Regions from separate parts of the Parabacteroides sp. AF17-28 genome, predicted to be linked through region 3. Evidence: riboswitches for the same ligand, from Rfam matches in the RefSeq annotation. Region 3 holds a riboswitch; each other region holds the start of a gene.

Region 1 (4,965 bases), on a different contig from region 3:
CGTCCATATTGGAGATCGTATGTCCGAAAGTTCCGGAGTTGCGGATCGGTTCCTTCGTGATAATATTGATCGTACCGGCAATGGCAGACGAGCCGAACAGGGCGGAACCGCCTCCACGTATCACTTCGACGCGCTCGATCATATTCGCCGGAATCTGTTCCAGCCCGTACACGCCGGCCAAAGCGGAAAAGATCGGACGGGAGTCGATCAGGATCTGCGTGTACTTCCCTTCCATACCGTTGATACGAACCTGCGAGTAACCGCAGTTCTGGCAATCGTTTTCAACACGTACGCCCGGTTGGAAGACCAATCCTTGCGCCAGGGTCGTGGAGTTTGTCTTTTCGAACATAGTCGGACTGAGCACCTTCACCAAGGTGGGAGCCAGACGGCGTTTCGTCTCGTTCCTGTTTGCCGAAACGACCACGCCTTCCAGCGAGATCAAGTCTTCTTCGAGTTCGAAGTTCAATTCCTGTGTTTTGCCTTTTTGTGTCTTCACTTTCTTCGTTACCGTCTTGAAGCCGATAAAGGACACCTCGACCGTAAATTCGCCTTCCGGCAGGTTCTTCAGCATGTAATGTCCGGAGTCATCGGTTGCCGTACCGATGGTCGTTCCTTTCAATACAATCGTGATTCCCGGCATGTGCTCGCCGGTCGACTTATCTACGACATGGCCGAATATATTGGCATCTGTCGGGTTCATCACTTCTTTATCAATCGCATAGCTGTTGTTTGCCATCACTGCCGAAACGGCACAGCAAAGGCATAAGAAAAGTATAATAATCTTATTCATTGAGTTGTCTTTTAAAATGATTTGTAGTAATAGTTATTGTTACTTTTGGCTTGATCCAAAAGTAACCAAAAGATCAAGGCCGAACCTGCTTCGCTACTCCGTTCCCTCCGTTCGCTGTCGCGTCTGAAACTCGCTTCGCTCAGACAGCAGACGCTCTGGACGCTCACTGCGGTCTCTGCGCTTTACGCTCACCAGCTTAGGCCGGAAGTAGAGCCTAATGGCTCTGTTGAGGATTGTGATACTGTCTGTTTCTTTGCGATTCCGCATCGAGTGCGGGAACGGTTAAGCCTTGATCTTTTGGTTACTTTTGGATCAAGCCAAAAGTAACAGACAAATTATAATTTAAAAGACAAAAGGCGGCGCCCTCAACGAAACACTCCCTAAGACAGGGCGGAGGTGAGCCGGATAGACCGGACGGTTGGTAAGAATACAATAGGCGGTCAGAAGTGCCGCAATCAGCACGTGGGTAAAGGCTGCCCCGCTGATCTGAATAGTCGAAAGCTGGTGCAATAACTGGAACTCGGCATAATTATGTTCTTCCTTGGGAGTTCCGTCGTCATTTTTCTGATAGGGATGGGAATGGACAATCGTTACCCCGTTCACAATATGGACGTGGGTAAAAGCGATCAGACACCCCAAGTACGAAATGAAAAGTACCGGAAGCGCAATCCTCAAATATGTCCTTAATTTATCCATGTATCGCCAACTATACGATATAACAACTATTCAGGTTGCAAAGTTCGTATATTAAGCGATGATATACAATCCCTATTTGTAGGTATATTACACTTCATTCTTACAACATACATCCGTTTTAATCCCGCCTTCTTGTAAGAACAGACTTTTTTCGTACCTTTGCCGCAGTTTTGGTTTCACAGCTCCCAACCGCTACGGGAGCGTGATGAAAAGGGAATCAGGTGCAAATCCTGAACAGACCCGCTGCTGTAAGTTCCTTCCAAATCTTTGAATACGCTATAGCCACTGGCGAGAAATCGCTGGGAAGGCATTCAAAGACGGAACAAGTCAGAAGACCTGCCAATACAGATATAGTTTTAATGCTTTCGGGGAATAAAGCAGCAAAACATCGAGCCTGATCAGTCTTTATCCTGCGTAAAGAAATCGTTCTCTTTGTGTGCATTCTCCCCTGGGCAAGTCATGAATCACTATAACAAGGGGCTACATGAAAGTCTTTGTACACATTTTATTCCTGTTTCTCTGTCTCCCGCCATTCGTTTCGGCACAAAACGAAATCACTTTGTCGGGAAAAGTGACAGACACACAAGGGACATCACTGCCACTGGTCACAATCGCAGTCGAAAATACGACAAACGGTACTTATTCCGACGATAAAGGCCGTTACTCGCTGAAAGTCACACGCGGCAAGCAGACACTCGTTATCTCGTCTGTCGGCTACGAAACAATCCGGACAACTCTTAATGTACAGGCCAACCGGACGCTCAACTTCACATTAAAAGAAAGCGCTGTCAACCTCAACACCGTCGAAGTGTACGGGAAGACAAAGACACAACAACTGAAAGAAGGCGCTTTCGCAGTGAACGCACTCGACATTAAACCGATCGTCAACTCGCTGAACAACCTCAACAACCTGGTGAACCGGGCTGCAGGTATCAAAGTGCGCGAAGAGGGTGGTGTAGGTTCGGACTTCGACCTTTCCATCAACGGATTGTCCGGCAATTCCGTCCGCTACTTCATCGACGGCGTCCCGTTGGACAGCAAAGGGAATGACGTGACGCTTGCCAACCTGCCTGTCAACCTGGTCGACCGGGTGGAAATTTATAAAGGGGTGGTGCCGGCCTCGTTGGGAACGGATGCATTGGGCGGCGCTGTCAATATCATCACCAAGGCGGAAAAGACGAACTTTTTGGATGCTTCTTACAGCATCGGTTCTTTCCATACGCACCGCGCCGATCTGAACGCGCAGTTTGTAGAGCGGCATACGGGATTGATCGTGCGCCCTACCGTCGGCGTTAACTATTCGAAGAACGACTACCGGATGAAGGACGTGGAGATGCGTGATGAAACAGGCGACCGGTTCATCACCGGCAACCCTAAACGTTTCCATGACGGCTATTTCTCGTTATTGACGCAGATAGAAGCTGGAATTGTCAATAAGTCGTGGGCAGACGAGTTCTTTGTTTCCGCCTCCTACTCCAAAACTGATAAAGAGTTGCAGACCGGGTCCGTACAGACCAAAGTCTACGGTATGGCAGAGCGTAATTCGGATGCCTGGAACGTGTCGGCGCGCTACGGCAAATATAACTTTCTCACGGAAGGTATGACACTGAAGGCAACCTTGTCGCACACATGGGACCATTCCATCACCGTCGATACGGCCTATCGCAAATATTATTGGGACGGAGGCTACATTGTGAGCCAACGCAACGAGATCCGTGGCGGCGAACCCTCCATGCGTCATTACAAACGTCCGCTGACCATCGCGCGTGCCAATTTGGATTACCGTCTGGACGGACATCACAGTTTCAACCTGAACTACCATCTGAGCCGCACCGGGAATGACCGCTATGACGACCTGGACCAGAGTTTCGTCCCGTCGAACGACGCTGTGACCAAACACATCATCGGCCTGACCTACAGCCAGTCGTTTTTCGACGGGAGGATGCAGAACGTATTCTTCGCCAAAGACTACGTGAACCATCCCAATATCCGGCAGACCGACCAGTCCACCGTGACAGGCTCGAACAAGGTGCAAGGTTCCACCACCAAGAACTATTTCGGATACGGAACCGGACTGCGTTATATGTTCTTCGAACCGTTGGCCGTAAAGGTTTCATACGAGCATAGCGTGCGCCTGCCCATCGCCCGCGAACTGTTAGGCAACGGAACCACCGTCTATGCCAACGTAGCGCTCGAACCGGAGAAGAGCAACAACGTCAACCTCTCCGTCTTCGGTACCTGGCGTCCGGCCGGCAGACATACCGTCTATTACGAAGCAAACGGTTTCCTACGCTATGTAGACAACTACATACAAACTTCCGTCATCGAAAAAGAAGGCATGATGCAGTATGTCAACGATCCCGCCGTCCATATCAAGGGCGTGGAAGGCGAAGTGCGCTATGACTGGGACGGGCGGCTGCAACTCATGGCCAACGTCAGCTATCAGGATGCACGCGACCAGCAAGAGTTTAAAGAAGACGGAAAACCCTCCGCCACCTATAAGAACCATGTCCCCAACCGTCCCTGGCTTTTCGGCAGTGCGGAGGCGAGCTATACTTTCCGCAATCTCCTGCAAAAGGACAGCAAGCTGCGTTTTGGTTGTACGCTTCAGTGGGTACATTGGTATTTCCTGACCTGGGAAGCCTATGGAAACCGCGATACCAAGGCGCGCATCCCTTCGCAACACATCTGCAATGCCAATGTCACGTATTCATGGATGCACGACCGCTACAACATAGCATTGGAGTGTGATAATTTTCTCGACGAAACGGCCTACGACAACTATAAGCTGCAAAAGCCGGGACGCGCTTTCTTTGCCAAATTCAGAGTATTCATTCATTAATTATCCATATTTAAAAACAAGAAAAATGAAGAAGTTCAAATTCGCATTACTGGCCTTCATGACAGCCTTGGTCACTTTTGGTTTCACGGCTTGTTCAGATGATGACGACGAAGTAAAAGACGTTCCGGTAACCGGTATAACCGTAAGCCCTACTACGTTAGCACTGAAAACAGGAACGACCGGGACACTGACGGCAACCATCGTTCCGGGAGATGCAAGTAATACAACCGTTACATGGAGCAGTTCGGCTGAAAGCGTCGCAACAGTAGACAAAGGCGTTGTCACAGCTGTTGCCGAAGGAACGGCAACGATCACTGTAAAGACGGATGACGGAAGTTTCACTGCCACCTGTGATGTTACGGTGACAAGCGACGCACCTGCCTTCGACGAAAGCAAATACCATTTCGACCTCTTTCTCACAGTCGGGAAACATGGCGGCATGAGCAGCAAGAACACCACGATTGTCAACAGCATCAGCAAACTGACAGCCGATATGGGAACCATCACCGTCAAAGGGGAAGGGACCGAACTGGGAGACTATTCTATGGAGAGCATCTCAAGGGGTAAATATTATTACCAGATTCCTTCAAGCAACGATGCTTTCGTGAAGTATCAGATTAAGGAAAATAAGGTCGTG
Region 2 (4,965 bases), on a different contig from region 3:
CGGTGCCGCCACAGAAGGCGCATGGGATAAGGAGACTCCTTTCAACGCTCCGAAGTTCGATGCGACCAGTACGACAGTGGAATGGGAGATGTCGACGACACTGAATGCCGGTGAGTTCAAATTCCGTTATAGTGGTAACTGGGGGTATGAAATCCCATACGATGCGGCCAGCAAAGTGAAAATCTTCACCGATGTTACAGGAACGAAGGAAGGAACGGATAATGTCCTGACCGAAGGTTTTAGTAGCATGGAAACGGGAGGTGCCAACCTGGTTACGAATATCGGAGGACAATTCAGCGTGTATATGAAATATGATATCCGTGCCGGGCAGTTCAGCGCCCGTTATGTCCTGACCGGTGAGCCGGTCGTTCCGCCGGCTTATCCCGAAAATCTGTTTATTGTCGGGGATGCTTTCCAGGGATGGACGCCCGAAACAGATGCGGAAGAATGCATTCCGGTCAACGGAACGCCGAGTTCATTCTGGAAGATCGCCTATCTAAATCCCGGCGGCTTCAAGTTTACAGTTAAGTTAGGTTGGGGCGGTGACTTCGGTATTGCCGAAGAGAACGCCGATGCTATTGGGGAATATACCAAAGGCGGAAACAATATCAACGTGACGACTCCGGGCTATTATCTGATCTATGTCAATCTGGAAGACAATACCGTTTCCGTGACAGACGTGAATATCTATCTGTTTGGCGATGTCAACGGTGGTACGTGGGATTACGATGAGGCAAGCAAATTTACGGTTGATAATGCCGCCAAGAAAATCACATCTCCTGCATTTGCGGCTGATGGTGACTTGCGCATGTGTATCAAACATCCGGGTTTGCCTGATTGGTGGCGTGCCGAATTTAATATTTACGAAGGAAAGATCGAATATCGTGGCAATGGAGGCGACCAGCCTGCTGTGCCTGTCAAAGCCGGACAGAAAGCGATACTCGACTTCACCGATGGAACAGGCGTGATCCAGTAAAAGGTTTTCACCCCTGATCGTTAAAGAGAGTCTGATGTGCGGCCAACAACCGTATGTCAGACTCTTTTTTCGTTAGAAAAAGACGCGTTCAGCTTTTTTTAGGCGAAGATGAGATATTTATGGAAAATATCCCTATATTTGTCGCATGCATTGTTCCTGCTTCGCACTCTGCGGAAAAGGATTAAAAGGGAATCGGGTGCAAATCCCGGACAGTCCCGCTGCTGTAAGCTTCATAAACGGATTGGGCAATTCTTTTTGCCACTGACGAAAGTTGGGAAGGCGCTCATACCGGAAGCAAGTCAGAAGACCTGCAACGCATTTTTTTTCGACGGCTTCGAGGAAAGGCCGGAAGAGAACATCAGAGCATTTCCGCTTGCATATTCTTTACCCGTTCCCCGTAGCCTCTATTGTACTTGTTTTTAATTATTTTGCCATAATAATTAGGAAAAGAAGCATGGATCAGTCTGCGGGATGAGCTCCGCTATTGGTTCATGCTTTCCTTTTGCAGTTATTTTAATGATTTTGATTTGACTCGCATGAAAGTCGAAGGTTTTTCCGTAAATTTGTATTCATACTTTTAAAACAGCGGATATATGGAAACGACATTTATCAGGAAGTATCCCATCGGGATACAGAATTTCGAGAAGATCAGAAAAGAAGGCTACCTGTATGTTGATAAAACCGACCTGGTGTATCAATTGGTGAAGACAGGTAGCTACTACTTTCTGAGTCGTCCGCGTCGTTTCGGTAAAAGCCTGCTTATCTCCACGTTTGAAGCCTACTTCAAGGGAAAGAAAGAGCTATTTGAAGGGCTGGCTGTCGAAAAACTTGAAAAAGACTGGTTGACCTATCCGGTGTTGCATCTGGATTTGAACGCCAAGAAATATGTTTCTCCTGAGGATTTGACCGCTATACTCAATCAGCATCTGGAAAGGTGGGAGTTGTTGTATGGCGACGAGAAAAAGGACCGTAGCCCGGAAGAGCGCTTCTCGTACGTGATCGAGCGCGCTTCGGAGAAGACCGGTATGCGGGTGGTCATCCTGATAGACGAATACGACAAACCGATGCTACAGGCCATCGATAACGACGAATTGCAAAACGAATACCGCAACACCCTGAAAGCGTTCTATGGGGTGATGAAGAGCATGGACCGGTATATCCAGTTCGCTTTCCTCACCGGTGTGACCAAATTCGGCAAAGTGAGCGTGTTCAGCGATCTGAATAATCTGGATGATCTTTCGATGAGAAGACCTTATGTTTCCATTTGCGGTATTAGTGAAGATGAATTGCATCGTGATTTTGACGGTGACGTTCATGTATTGGCTTCTGCGCTCGATATGACATACGAAGAGACTTGCACGGAGTTGAAAACCAGTTTTGACGGTTATCACTTCGTCGAGAACTCTCCTGGTATCTACAATCCGTTCAGCCTGCTTAATACATTCAAATACCGGAAATTTGATAATTATTGGTTTGAAACCGGGACGCCCACCTATCTGGTGAAGTTATTGCAAAACACGAATTACGACCTCTATCGGATGGCGCATACCGAGACGGATGCCGATGTCTTGAACAGCATCGATGCCATCTCAAAGAACCCCATACCGGTTATCTATCAAAGCGGTTACCTGACGATCAAAGGATACGACAAGATATTCGGTCTCTACCGTTTAGGTTTCCCGAATAAGGAGGTGGAGGAAGGGTTCATTAAATATCTCCTGCCTTATTACACCCCGGTAAGTCCGGTCGATACAACTTTCGAGATCAAAAAGTTTGCTCGGGAAGTCTACGACGGCAATTACGATGCCTTTTTACGCCGCCTGCAAAGTTTCTTTGCCGACACACCTTACGAGTTGGTTCGCAACCTGGAACTGCATTATCAGAATGTACTCTTTATTGTCTTTAAGCTGCTGGGCTTCTATGTAAAAGCAGAATACCATACGTCGGAAGGCCGTATAGATCTGATCCTGCAAACCGATCGTTTCATCTACGTCATGGAGTTCAAACTCGACGGTACGGCCGAAGAAGCATTGCAACAAATCGATGACAAAGGTTACGCTCTTCCGTTCGCTTCCGACCCGCGTACGTTGTTCCGTATCGGCATCAATTTCAGCGCGCAGACACGCAATATCGAAAAGTGGTTGGTTGAATAATACTGAATAAACTGTTTGCAAGCGAGATTTGTTTATTACTGGAAAAGTGTGTTTATTTGTAATCGGTATTAATTAAATAAAGAAAGAGTATGAAAAAGATTGTAGGGTTTATGTTGCTGGCTGTGATGGCATTGGTTGCTGTGCCTGCGAAATCCCAGATTAAGTTCGGTATAAAGGGCGGTTTGAACATCTCGTCCGTGCATTTCAATGAAAAAATAGTCGGGAAAGACAATGTGACAGGCTTTAATATCGGTCCGATGATGGAAGTGATGGCTCCGGTGATGGGTGTCGGTTTTGATGCGGCTATCCTTTATTCGCAGAAGGGAATCGGGGCGAAGGGAGAAAAAGACCTTAAAAACGATTATATAGATGTACCGGTCAACTTGAAATGGAAGTTTGGTCTCCCGATTATAAAGGGATATCTGGCTGCCGGACCGTATGTGGGCTTCCGTGTGGGCGGTGATAAGTTTTGGGATATCCCAGGTTCGGTTGGAAACCAGTTAAAGGCGAAGAACTTTAATGCCGGTTTGAATCTGGGTGGCGGTGTGGAGCTGATCAAGCATTTGCAGGTCGGTTTCAATTATGCCCTGGGATTGACAGAAGATTATAGCGCATCCAAACTTGATTTGAACGGTAAGAACCGCGGATGGTCGATTACGGCGGCGATCTTGTTTTGAAATACGCAGATGTCATATTACCCCTGCCGTTAGAGAATAGCTATACTTATAGTATTCCGGCCGATTTGGAACAGGCGGTTATACCGGGTTGCCGGGTGATTGTCCATTTCGGAAAGAAGCGCTACTATACGGCTATCGTGATGGAGGTGCATGAGCGTAAGCCGGACAGCCAATACGAGACAAAGGAGATTTATGCCCTTTTAGATGCCACTCCCGTGCTTCGTCGGCCGCAACTTCGTTTCTGGAAATGGATTGCGTCTTATTATCTTTGTAAGTTAGGAGATGTTTATAAGGCCGCCTTGCCTTCCGGGTTGAAACTGGAAAGCGAGACGGCTGTCACTTATAATGAAGCCTTTGAAGCGGACGGGCCGTTGCGCCCGAACGAACAGGTGGTGCTGGATGCCTTTGCGGGAGTCTTGAAACTGACGGTGTCCGAACTGGAAAAGAAAACCGGGCTCCGTAATGTTGTGCCTGTTGTCGCCTCCTTGATGGCGAAAGGGGCAGTCGAAGTCAGCGAGGAACTGAAACGTGGTTTTGCGCCGAAGATGCAGACTTTCATCCGTCTTTCCGAAGCCTATAAGGATGTAGAGACGCATGGTCGTGCGTCTCTACAATCTGTGTTTGATGAGCTTAAGCGGGCGAAGAAACAGGAGCTGCTGTTGGTTTGTTTTCTGGATTTAAGCCATGCGCTTAATCCGGCTCTGACGCGGGAACTATCGAAAAAAGAGTTGCTCGAAAACAGCCATTGCTCACCGGCTACGTTGGACGGTTTGTTGAAGCGGGGCGTTTTGGAAAGCTACGAGAAGGAGGTAGGCCGCCTTCAGGTGCCGGTCTGCCGTTTGCAGACGCCCAGTCCGCTCAGTCCGGCACAGGAAAAGGCTTACGGGGAGATACACGATGTGTTCGGCACGAAAGATGTTTGCCTGCTGCATGGCGTGACATCCAGCGGAAAGACGGAGATTTATATCCGCCTGATAGACGAGGTACTGAAGATGGGCCGCCAGGTCTTATATTTGCTTCCCGAGATTGCCATTACTACGCAAATTACCGAACGGTTGGCTAAGTTGTTCGGCGATAAGTTGCTGGTCTATCATTCCAAGTTTTCCGATAACGAGCGGGTGGAAGTCTGGAACCGCCTGCTGCATACGGGTGGGCCGAT
Region 3 (4,965 bases):
AAAGGAAAGATAACGGAATCAGAATCGCCATGATTGCGACAAACAGCATCATCTGGTTACCCGATACACGGGAGAAGCTACCCAACCCCCAGATCACATAAGCACGGATATCCTCCTCCACACTGAAAAACTTCAGCACGCCGATCACCGCATTCGCCACATATCCGATCATCACACCGATAATCAATAACGTCACATTCCCTTTTACCTTTTGCGAAACATAGACAATCAACGCCATCACCGACAACGAACCGATCACCGCCGCAATAGAAAGGGCAATCTCTCCCATAAACCCCAATTTGCTAAGCGCCACACCGCCCAGGCTTCCGCTCAACAGCACCACAAAGGCAACCCCCATACTGGCACCGGAACTGATGCCCAACACGGACGGCCCAGCCAGCGGATTCCGGAAAACCGTCTGCATCTGCAAACCGCTTATCGCCAGACCAGCTCCTGCCACCAATGCCGTCAAGGCTTGCGGAAGGCGAGATTTCCAGACAATATTCTGCCAGGTCACCGGTTCCTCTCCTATTCCGCATACGATATTCCAAACGGACTTCAACGGAATAGATACCGATCCCAACACCAGATTGAGGAACATCAAAACAAGGATAGACGCCACGATCAGCAACATCAGAAAAGTAGTAGAGTGTCTCATCAACGTAGCTTATTTTAGTAGTGCGTAATAAACAGGCGTATGGCCGGGCAACAGGTCCGGATGGAAGATATGCAGCAGGTCGGCCAATACAACTTCCGGCTCGGTCGGCATGCTTTCGTAAAAAGGAGTATCTTTCATATTGCAATAGATGATGCCTTTTTCCTTGAAAGCCCGGAAATCTGCATAACGCGGGTCCTGGTCTTGCAGAGCTTTATAGCTGAATGTACCTGGATAGCTGTTCACGATGCGCCAGTAGTCGGCCTCGTCCCCCTGGTTATAGACAGTCTCGAAGTCGAGTATCACACCTCCCGAACGTTTGTCGTCCTTCAGGAAATAATCGGCTCCGGCATCCTTAAAGAGTTGTGCCAGGAAACTCTCGCCTCCCACGGCATACCAGTTTCCGCCTCTCATCTCACCGCTCAGAACGACCGGACGTCTCTTTACCTTTCCTTCCGCCGTCAAAGCTTTCAATTCATTATACCGCGTTGCTATGGTCAAGAAGGTTTCATTCGCCTTCTGTTCTTCACCCAACAACAGACCTACGAACTTCACCCATTCCGCCTGTCCTAACGGCGTCATCTCCTTATATCCCAAGTGGGGAATCAGTGGAATACCGACGTCTTTCAAGGTTTCATATCCACCCCGCTTAAAAGGTGAAACGAGAATCAAGTCCGGATTCATGCTCATGATCACTTCATTGTCGAAATTTCCTTCTATACCGATCTTAGCAGTCTTCCCGCTCTCCAACCGTTCATTCATTTTTTTGTTAAACAGATGCCGCGTGCTGGTAATTCCCACAACTTTATCTAAGGCATCCATTTTAATAAAGTTGGATAGTTGAAGGGATGTCATACAAATAACACTCCGGATAGGCGTCTCGATCACCGTATATGATTCAGGGATACCCGCCGGCTTAGTCCCTCTCTTGACAAGTGCATAATGAAAAGTCGTACTTTCCTCATTTTGCGGGTCCTGAATATCCAACAAAACATATCCGTCATTGTAAGATACACTAAAACCACGGGCATATTCCGGCACAATACGGACGGTAGCAGAATACGCATTTTGTTCGGCTACTTCTTCCTTTTCAGTCTGCCGGTTGTTATTGGTTGTGCACGATGATACAACCAATAACGACAGAAGCAGGCAACATCCTACCAGACACTTTTTCATATTCAATTTATTTTATTTCTTGCCGACAAGTCTTATCCTACCCCACGGGAACAAGTACTCTTAGTTAATTGAAACGGCAGGTCTTCTGACTTACTTCCATCCTGGCACCTTCCCGACTCTTTAATCAAGACGTCAGTGGCATAAAGTATTGCCAGGATGTTCCTGAAGTTTCACAGCAGCGTGGTCTGTCCGGGATTCCCACCCGGTTCCCTTTTAATCCTTATCCTGAAAAGGATAATGAAACCTGTTTCAACGGCAAAAGTAATAAGAAAAAAAGAATCCCCGCCACTTTCATTTTAGAAAGTTCGGGGATTATCACAAACAGCGTACCCTAAAAACATTAAACCGGGTATTTATATATAAGAGAATACCAAAAACACTTTCTTTATTTATGCGACACAATACACGCCTTCTCCTGCTCAATTCGAATCGTTCCGGCAGCAAGAATCAGAGTAACAACTAAACCGATACAAGCAATTATAGCGATTATCTCCGTACTTTTGCGGGATAGAAACTCCCTTATGTTCTTCTCCATGCGTATTACTTTTTGTGTGATTCAAAATTAAGCAGAAAGAAAAGACAAAACAGGATCAGTGAACAAATAAGTGGACAAACAAAAATATTAATACACTATATTACAGCATAATAACTCAAAACAATATTACTAAAAAAGTGGATTAGCAGTGAAAGGATTAATGTATTTCACGCACCAAATTCTCAAAATCATCCCGGGAAACACAGGCTTTGTTTTTTACCTTCGCCCTATAGTTGTAGATCGTGTTAACCGAATAACGAAGAAATTCTGCAATCTGAGAACTATCATTAATGCCTAAGCGAATCAAAGCAAAAATACGGAGTTCCGTGTTCAACAACTCATCTCTCTTCAATACGATCTGTTCGTCTTCCTGCAAAAGCGCATTAAACTGCGCCACAAAGTTAGGGAACAAATGAAGGAATGCCGTATCAAAATTCTTATACAATTCATCCAGTTCCGCGTTCAGCGCATTAGAAGAACGGGTTATTTTGGCCAGCTCCTCTATCTGTCCGGCACAGACTTTCTTATTGACCATACGGCGGTAACCATCCAGCTTATCGATATAAGTAGAACATAGCTTTATGAAACGTCCGATATATTCCTCTTTAATCTGGTTGGATTCGGAAAGTTGCCGGTTGGCCAACTGCAAACGTGCGTTCATCTGATGCAGTTCCCCATTCAAAACCTTTAACTGCCCATTTGTTTCCTGCAAATGATTCCGGGCTTCCGCCAGGCGTTTCATCTGCCGATAGATATAAATAACGGCTGAAATCAGTAACAAGGTCAGCAAGCTGATCAGAGCCAGGTAGGTCACCAGCATCCCGTTCTTTTTCTCGATCGTTGCCTGATAGTTCTTGTCGATCAGCGAAAGGATATCAGCGCTCTGCCAACTTCTCGAACGGGCCCGAAACCGGTTTGTCTCATCCCAGGAAAAACGGATATAGTGATAAGCACGTTCTATATCGCCATCCTTGAGCAATAAATCGGCCAGCATCCACAGAGAAGCATGATCCGTGATGGCAGATTGCACGTCTGACAGAGATGACAGAGCCAAATAGAGTTTCTCTTTCTCCCGATTCCCCTCCTGACGGTAGATCATGGCACGTTGATAAGAGGTCAGTGCATACTCCGGAGAGCCGAAAGGCACTCTTGCCAGCCTGGCATCGTTTATCCGGCAAGCATCTTCCATACGTCCGTCTGCTCGTAAGACAAGTTCCTGCAACTCAATCCGCTTGTCTACACCTTCCGGCAGTATCCTTAATAAGGAATCGCGGTAAGCCAGAGACAAATCCCCATAACGGCGTTTACTTTTCGGTTCACGGGAGTTCCCCGATATTTCCCTGTAAACATGTTCCTTACAAACGTAATAATCCTGAATAAGGGAGGAGGGTAACTGCTCCCGCCGGATATCTCCCAACATATCGACAGCTTCCTGGTACATGCCGGCAGTAGCAAGCAATGAAGATAAAAGAAATATACTTTTATATTCCCGTTCACGGTCATGAAGCTTACGGGCAATCTCGACGTTTTTATTCAGATAATGAACTGCAGAATCACACATATAGGATTTATACTCCCGGAAAATACTATCATTCAACTGATAAGCGGCAAGAGAGACAGGCGCAGCATTTACTGTTTTTTCCTTTAGGACACGGATACGGGCTTCCCTTGCGTTCTTATATATCTCATGCCGGAGGATTGTCTGATCCAGACGGATCAATATTGAGTCGAGGTTATTGTCCGCAAAAGCTATATTTGCAGTAAAAAGTAAAAACAAAATTATACTCCACCTCTCTCTCATATCCTATCGGGCTTACATCCGGCAGACAAATGTAAGACAAAAAAAGTTTTCCCCGGTCATCTGACCGGAGGAAAAGTAGTATGCGCCCGTTTCTGTTTCTTTTTTGCCAGAAAGTTATGTGCCATCATCGGGAAAAGTTCCAAAAGCAAAACCTCTTTTTCATTTTCCGCCAACTGGACACCGATTTCTTCTATCACAGGATTCTCCTGCATCTCATAATCCGAAGGATCGTAAGGAACCTCGTCTCTCGACCCTGTAATCATCAACCGGAACTCCGGATCTACAGGAACAGGCGTCTTTCCATATTCCCCTTTGACTAAGGCAATAAACTGATTGGAAGGGTGGCTATACAACGGACGTCCATTCAACTGGTCCTGTGCACATGAAACAGCTTGTGCCGCGATAATTTGGCTGGTCGGTGTCACCAAAGGCGGCAAACCGGCATCCATACGCACCTGGGGGATCAATGACATTGCTTTTTCCAGTAAATCCAACTGGCCCAGCTGTTTCAATTGGGCGATCATATTCGTGTACATCCCTCCCGGTATCTGGGCTTTCTTCACCAATTCATTCGGCTCGGGGAAACCGAAATATTCTTCTATCGCATGGCAGAATATAAGCAAATCGTCCTCTTTATCCTTCCGCGCCGCCTCGATCGCATCATTAAAGAAACGGTCTACTTCCGTCGGAATTTTATCCGTCAACGGATTAAACGGTTTCGGCAATTGTTTTGCCATATCGAAAGAAGACAGTTCCTTGCGGATATCCAGCAAATGGGCGTTAATCTTCGTAATCACT
Region 4 (4,965 bases), on a different contig from region 3:
GCGTTATAGGAATGCCCGTCGTGCAACAGCGAGCAAGCGCCATTCTCGGCCATCACGATGTCCACTTCGTGTTCTTCACCATCTATGCAGAGCCGCACCTTATTTCCTTCTTTTCCAAGCAACGAAACATCCGCCACCCAGTTTCCTATATGTATTTCCATCTAACTTTCAATTTTCAACTTTCAACTTTCAACTAAATCCTAAGCACTCCTTTCTGCAACCCGAACTCGCGCCAACGGCTGATCGGTCGGTTATCCGCCGAGGTGGCCGAAGCGTTTTCCTCCAGATTCATCAGGTAATCCATATAAGCGGCAATCATGGCGATGTTCTCCGACCGGTGTTCGTCTTCCGGATTAATCGCATGTTGTAACTCGTCGGTATGTTTCGCAATGAAAGAAGTATCGTATGTGCCATGCACAAAATCCGGAACATCCATAATCCGGCGGAGATAACTGATGTTTGTCTTCAGGCCGGTAATCTTGTATTCGTGCAACACACGACGCATCCGTTCGATCGCATACTCCCGCGTCGTAGCCCAAACAATCAGCTTTCCGATCATCGGATCATAATAGACCGGAATTTCATAACCTTCATACACATAACTGTCGATCCGCACCCCGATCCCGTTCGGTTCGGTCAGCTGGCGGATCACGCCGGGCGAAGGCATGAAGTTGTTGGCCGTATCTTCGGCACAGATACGGCATTCGATCGCGTGGCCGCGCTGCACGATATCTTCCTGCCGGATATGCAAAGGCTCGTTGTTGGCGACACGGATCTGCTCCTTCACCAAGTCGAGTCCCAGCACCTCTTCGGTGATCGGATGTCCCACCTGCAGGCGGGTATTCATTTCAAGAAAATAAAAATGACGGTGTTTATCGACCAGGAATTCGATTGTCCCGGCACTGGAGTAGTTGACAGCCCTGGCGGCCGCTACGGCCTTTTCGCCCATCTCGCGGCGCAGTTCCGGCGTGATAAAAGGCGAAGGGCTTTCCTCCACGATCTTCTGGTTACGGCGTTGCACGGAGCATTCGCGTTCGCAGAGATGAATCACGTTCCCATGATTATCGCCCAGTATCTGAAATTCGATATGGTGCGGCCCTTCCACGAACTTCTCCAGATAGACCGTATCGTCGCCAAAAGAAGAGAGCGACTCTGAGCGGGCGGCATTATACGCCTCTTCCACATCTTCCTCCTTATATATCAGGCGCATTCCCTTTCCGCCGCCTCCCATAGAGGCTTTCAGCATCACCGGATAACCGATCTCGTTGCAGAGGCGGCGCGCTTCGGCTGCATCCTTCAGCGGTTCCTGCGTGCCGGGCACAACCGGTACACCGGCGGCGATCATGCGTTTGCGGGCGGCAATCTTATCGCCCATTGCTTCCATCGTTTCGGCCAGCGGGCCGATAAAGATGAATCCTTCCTCTTTACACCGGCGGGCAAATTCTGCATTTTCAGACAGAAAGCCGTATCCGGGATGTATTGCATCGACGTTGTGTTGCCGGGCAGCCCGGATGATTTTCCCGATATCCAGATAACTGTCTTTCGAAGCGGCCGGACCGATCAGGCAGGCTTCGTCGGCATAAAGGACATGGCGAGCCGTCCGGTCTGCTTCCGAAAAAACAGCCACCGACCGGATTCCCATTTCGCGACAGGAGCGCATAACTCTCACAGCTATTTCGCCCCGGTTTGCAATCAGTACTTTTTTTATCATATCATCGTTTTATATGTTTATAACAGGGATTCACTTCCGAAGCATAGAAGTAAAGTTTAACCTCTTCCAAACAAGATTTACATAAACATTCCGGATAGTAGTACATCTTTACATAGTCACGCTGGAAACGGTCGAGTTTCACGGTTCCACACTGGCAACCCGTGATGTTATCCGGCTGACATTCAAAAGAGACACCGCACCTGGGGCATATCTTCTCCATAATCTCCTAACATTTAGAATCAATAATCTTTTCGTATCCATAGCCTAACCCACGAGGATATGAACCTTTAATGAATGGCAGGTCTTCTGACTGACTCCCATCCCGAAGCCTTCCCGACTTGTTATAACAAACCAGTGGCAATAGTAGTTTCAGGATGTTGAAACGGAGCTTCACAGCAGCGGGACTGTTCGGGATTTACACCCGATTCCCTTTTAATCCGTCTTCCCGAATGGGAAAAACGAAACCGATTCGGTGACAAATGTAGAGTTTTTTTCTTAATTCCACCTATTCCGAAAGAAAGTATTTGAGAAGAGTCCGGTAGCAGGCCATTCACAAGAATACGCCAAATCATCATTTACAGGTTCAGTTTTTCTTAGTTTTGGACCTTCTGTAAATTGAGAAATTACAATAACTCCTATTTCAGCCATTTTTCTATTTCGTCCGAAATCTTGATCGATTTTGGATTGACTCTTTTTGCGGTTTTAACCGGCTCGGCTGACAACAGAGAAAATGAGGTGCCGAGCTCATTCCGAAAAGCGTACAATTTGATTATCGAAAGATGAAAACGCCGACAAAGTGATAAACCTTAACTCCCGGAGAATCGAATATTTGCGGACGAAGGCGGACGGCGTTCCAAATATCCCAAGAAAATTTTAGGGGCTTGTTGCCGTAAGGTGCGCAGAAAACTGCCGTGAAGTAACGCTTCATCGCTCTGAGGGTTGACTTCGTACTATATGAAGTCCGACTTCAGAGCAACAATGTTCCGGGTCAGAGCGATAAAGTCCCTCTTTATGGCGATAAGGTGCCGGATCATAGGAAAAAGCCCCTTTTTGACAGCTGAAAAGTGGATTCACAATTGTTCGGTTTCGGATGTCTTTTTACCCTGAAAAACACGTTTTATACAATAAGCCCCCTGCCGCAGGCTCTCTTTTGCCGTTTCGTTTCAACGAACGGTTTTAGAGCTTAGAGGCAAAGCCTCTTCCTCTGTGGACTTGAGGTCCTTTAATAGGATTACTTGTAGATTTTTGAAAGGGGGTTCAAACCCATAGAGGAATCCGGCAAAGCCGGGAATTTATCAACTCGTTGATTGAAATCAATGGCAAAAGAGAGCCTGCGGCAGGGGGGCTTATTGTAAAAAACGTGTTTTATAGCCTCGAAAGACATCCGAAACCAAACAAATGTTAATCCGCTTTTTTGACCTCAAAAAGGGACTTTTTCGCCTTTTTTGAGCGTTTCCAGCAATTATGACCGTCCTCTTTGCCATTACGACCGTGCTAATGTGTAGTGCACTCGGCACCTCGCGAAGATTGGGACGGTCGTAATGGCGATTTGGACGGTCATAATTGAAAAGAGGACCGTTTTCATGGCAAAAAAGCCCCTGAATTTCCTTGGGATATTTGGAACGCCGTCCGTTTTATTTTCAAATATTCGATTCTCCGGGAGTTAAGGTTTATCACTTTGCCGGTGTTTCCGGTTTTTGGTAATCAAATTGTACGCTTTTCGGAATGGTCTCGGCACCTCATTCCGTTTGTTGTCAGCCGGGAAGGCTAAAACCGTGAAAAGAGTCAATCCAAAATCGATCAACTTTTCGGACGAAATAGAAAAACGGCCCAAAAAGGGGTTATTGTCAATTTCCCCGATTTTCGAGAGGCTTAAAATCAGCCATAATTACTACAAAAATGACAATGCTTTTTGGATAATATGGATTTTTGGAAAAATAAAGTCTGTTGCACCGGGCAGCTTAAAGATTTGTAACGCCTGTTTCTCAAATATTTGCTATATTTGTAATGTATGCAAAGAAGATCGTACTTCAAATTAAATTATTGACGATATGAAATTAAGACATTTATTTCTGCTAACCGGATTATTACTAATTTATTATACAAATGCATTTTCCCGGAATGTTCAATATGAAAAACAGGAGTTTGTATATAAAACGGTTAAAGGACATGCTATAAAGGCAAATATATTCTTGCCTGTTTCGCAGGAAAAACATCCTGTTTTGGTGTATTTTCACGGTGGCGGGTTTATGTTTGGAAACAGAGACCAGGGATTGGATATTCCTCTTAAGGAAAAGCTTCTTGCCAATGGTTATGCAGTTGTGGCGGCTGATTATAGATTAGCTCCGGAAACAAAACTTGATGAAATGCTTAAGGATGTGAGTGATGTTATTAAGTGGATTAAGCTAAACGGGCAACAAAAATATAATATTGATACCGGTAAGGTTGCAGTTGCAGGAGGATCTTCGGGGGGATATCTGGCTCTCTCTTCCGGTTTTGGCGGAGATCTGATGCCGGATGCTATTGTCGCTATTTCAACGCCGACCGGATTTTCCACGGCAAATATTCAGATGGGGGATTTAGATGTGTTAAACCGCCCCGGACCGTATGACATTGTCAAGGATTCTGTGGTTTCGTACGGAAATTATGATAGTAGGATGGAGTTATGGAGATTTCTTGGGAAAAACCGGTTAGCATTGTATGAGATTTTTGGTTTTGATCCTGCAAAGGAACCAGAAAAGTTAGAAAGATATACATTGGCCAGCAATGTAAAACCTAATTTTCCGCCGACTTTGATTATTCATGCTAAAAATGACCGTTTGGTCGATTTGCAACAGGTAAATGACTTTTACACACTCTTGACCGAGAAGCAAATCAAAGCGGAATTATATCTTGTGGAAAATGGGCATAGTAGTGAGCTGATAAAGCAAAATCCGGAAGTGATTGATAAAATAATTGAATTTTTGAAAAGGCAAATGCCAGAAATAGAAGTAAGGTAAGAGATGGTAAGGAACTTAGTGGAACCAACTATAAGATAAAGATTCTGATTATGGGACTTTTTACGAAACTGCGGGAGCGTGTGGATGCTTTTCTTCATGATGAGGACTTGAAGAGGAAGTTGTATGTGATTATATTCGAGTCGGATACACCGAAGGGAAAACTGTTTGATACTTGTTTGATCGGGTTTATTATTGCAAGTGTGGTGGTGGTGATACTGGAGAGCATACAGTCGTTTTCTTATCACTACACGTTTG

What was found. Region 3 has a riboswitch for cobalamin ahead of DWW90_RS14775 (ABC transporter substrate-binding protein). Riboswitches for the same ligand answer to the same signal wherever they lie in the genome.
Region 1: linked by a shared signal. The riboswitch ahead of DWW90_RS09165 (TonB-dependent receptor) and the one ahead of DWW90_RS14775 (ABC transporter substrate-binding protein) in region 3 are both predicted to bind cobalamin.
Region 2: linked by a shared signal. The riboswitch ahead of DWW90_RS04860 (ATP-binding protein) and the one ahead of DWW90_RS14775 (ABC transporter substrate-binding protein) in region 3 are both predicted to bind cobalamin.
Region 4: linked by a shared signal. The riboswitch ahead of DWW90_RS19285 (cysteine-rich CWC family protein) and the one ahead of DWW90_RS14775 (ABC transporter substrate-binding protein) in region 3 are both predicted to bind cobalamin.

What each region holds. Positions count from the first base shown of each region.
Region 1 covers NZ_QUGV01000010.1:59,815-64,779, reverse strand. The annotation lists gene DWW90_RS09180 (TonB-dependent receptor) at 1-790, opposite strand, end outside; gene DWW90_RS09170 (hypothetical protein) at 1,133-1,486, opposite strand; cobalamin riboswitch at 1,641-1,845, shown strand; gene DWW90_RS09165 (TonB-dependent receptor) at 1,971-4,328, shown strand; gene DWW90_RS09160 (Ig-like domain-containing protein) at 4,354-4,965, shown strand, end outside.
Region 2 covers NZ_QUGV01000005.1:40,232-45,196, forward strand. The annotation lists gene DWW90_RS04855 (SusF/SusE family outer membrane protein) at 1-976, shown strand, start outside; cobalamin riboswitch at 1,110-1,307, shown strand; gene DWW90_RS04860 (ATP-binding protein) at 1,570-3,129, shown strand; gene DWW90_RS04865 (porin family protein) at 3,219-3,806, shown strand; gene priA (primosomal protein N') at 3,803-4,965, shown strand, end outside.
Region 3 covers NZ_QUGV01000021.1:48,272-53,236, forward strand. The annotation lists gene DWW90_RS14770 (iron ABC transporter permease) at 1-658, opposite strand, end outside; gene DWW90_RS14775 (ABC transporter substrate-binding protein) at 668-1,831, opposite strand; cobalamin riboswitch at 1,889-2,088, opposite strand; gene DWW90_RS20660 (hypothetical protein) at 2,217-2,366, opposite strand; gene DWW90_RS14780 (DUF6377 domain-containing protein) at 2,524-4,167, opposite strand; gene DWW90_RS14785 (carboxylase) at 4,224-4,965, opposite strand, start outside.
Region 4 covers NZ_QUGV01000039.1:19,798-24,762, reverse strand. The annotation lists gene DWW90_RS19295 (biotin/lipoyl-containing protein) at 1-161, opposite strand, end outside; gene accC (acetyl-CoA carboxylase biotin carboxylase subunit) at 194-1,711, opposite strand; gene DWW90_RS19285 (cysteine-rich CWC family protein) at 1,713-1,931, opposite strand; cobalamin riboswitch at 1,990-2,195, opposite strand; gene DWW90_RS19275 (alpha/beta hydrolase) at 3,763-4,710, shown strand; gene DWW90_RS19270 (ion transporter) at 4,761-4,965, shown strand, end outside.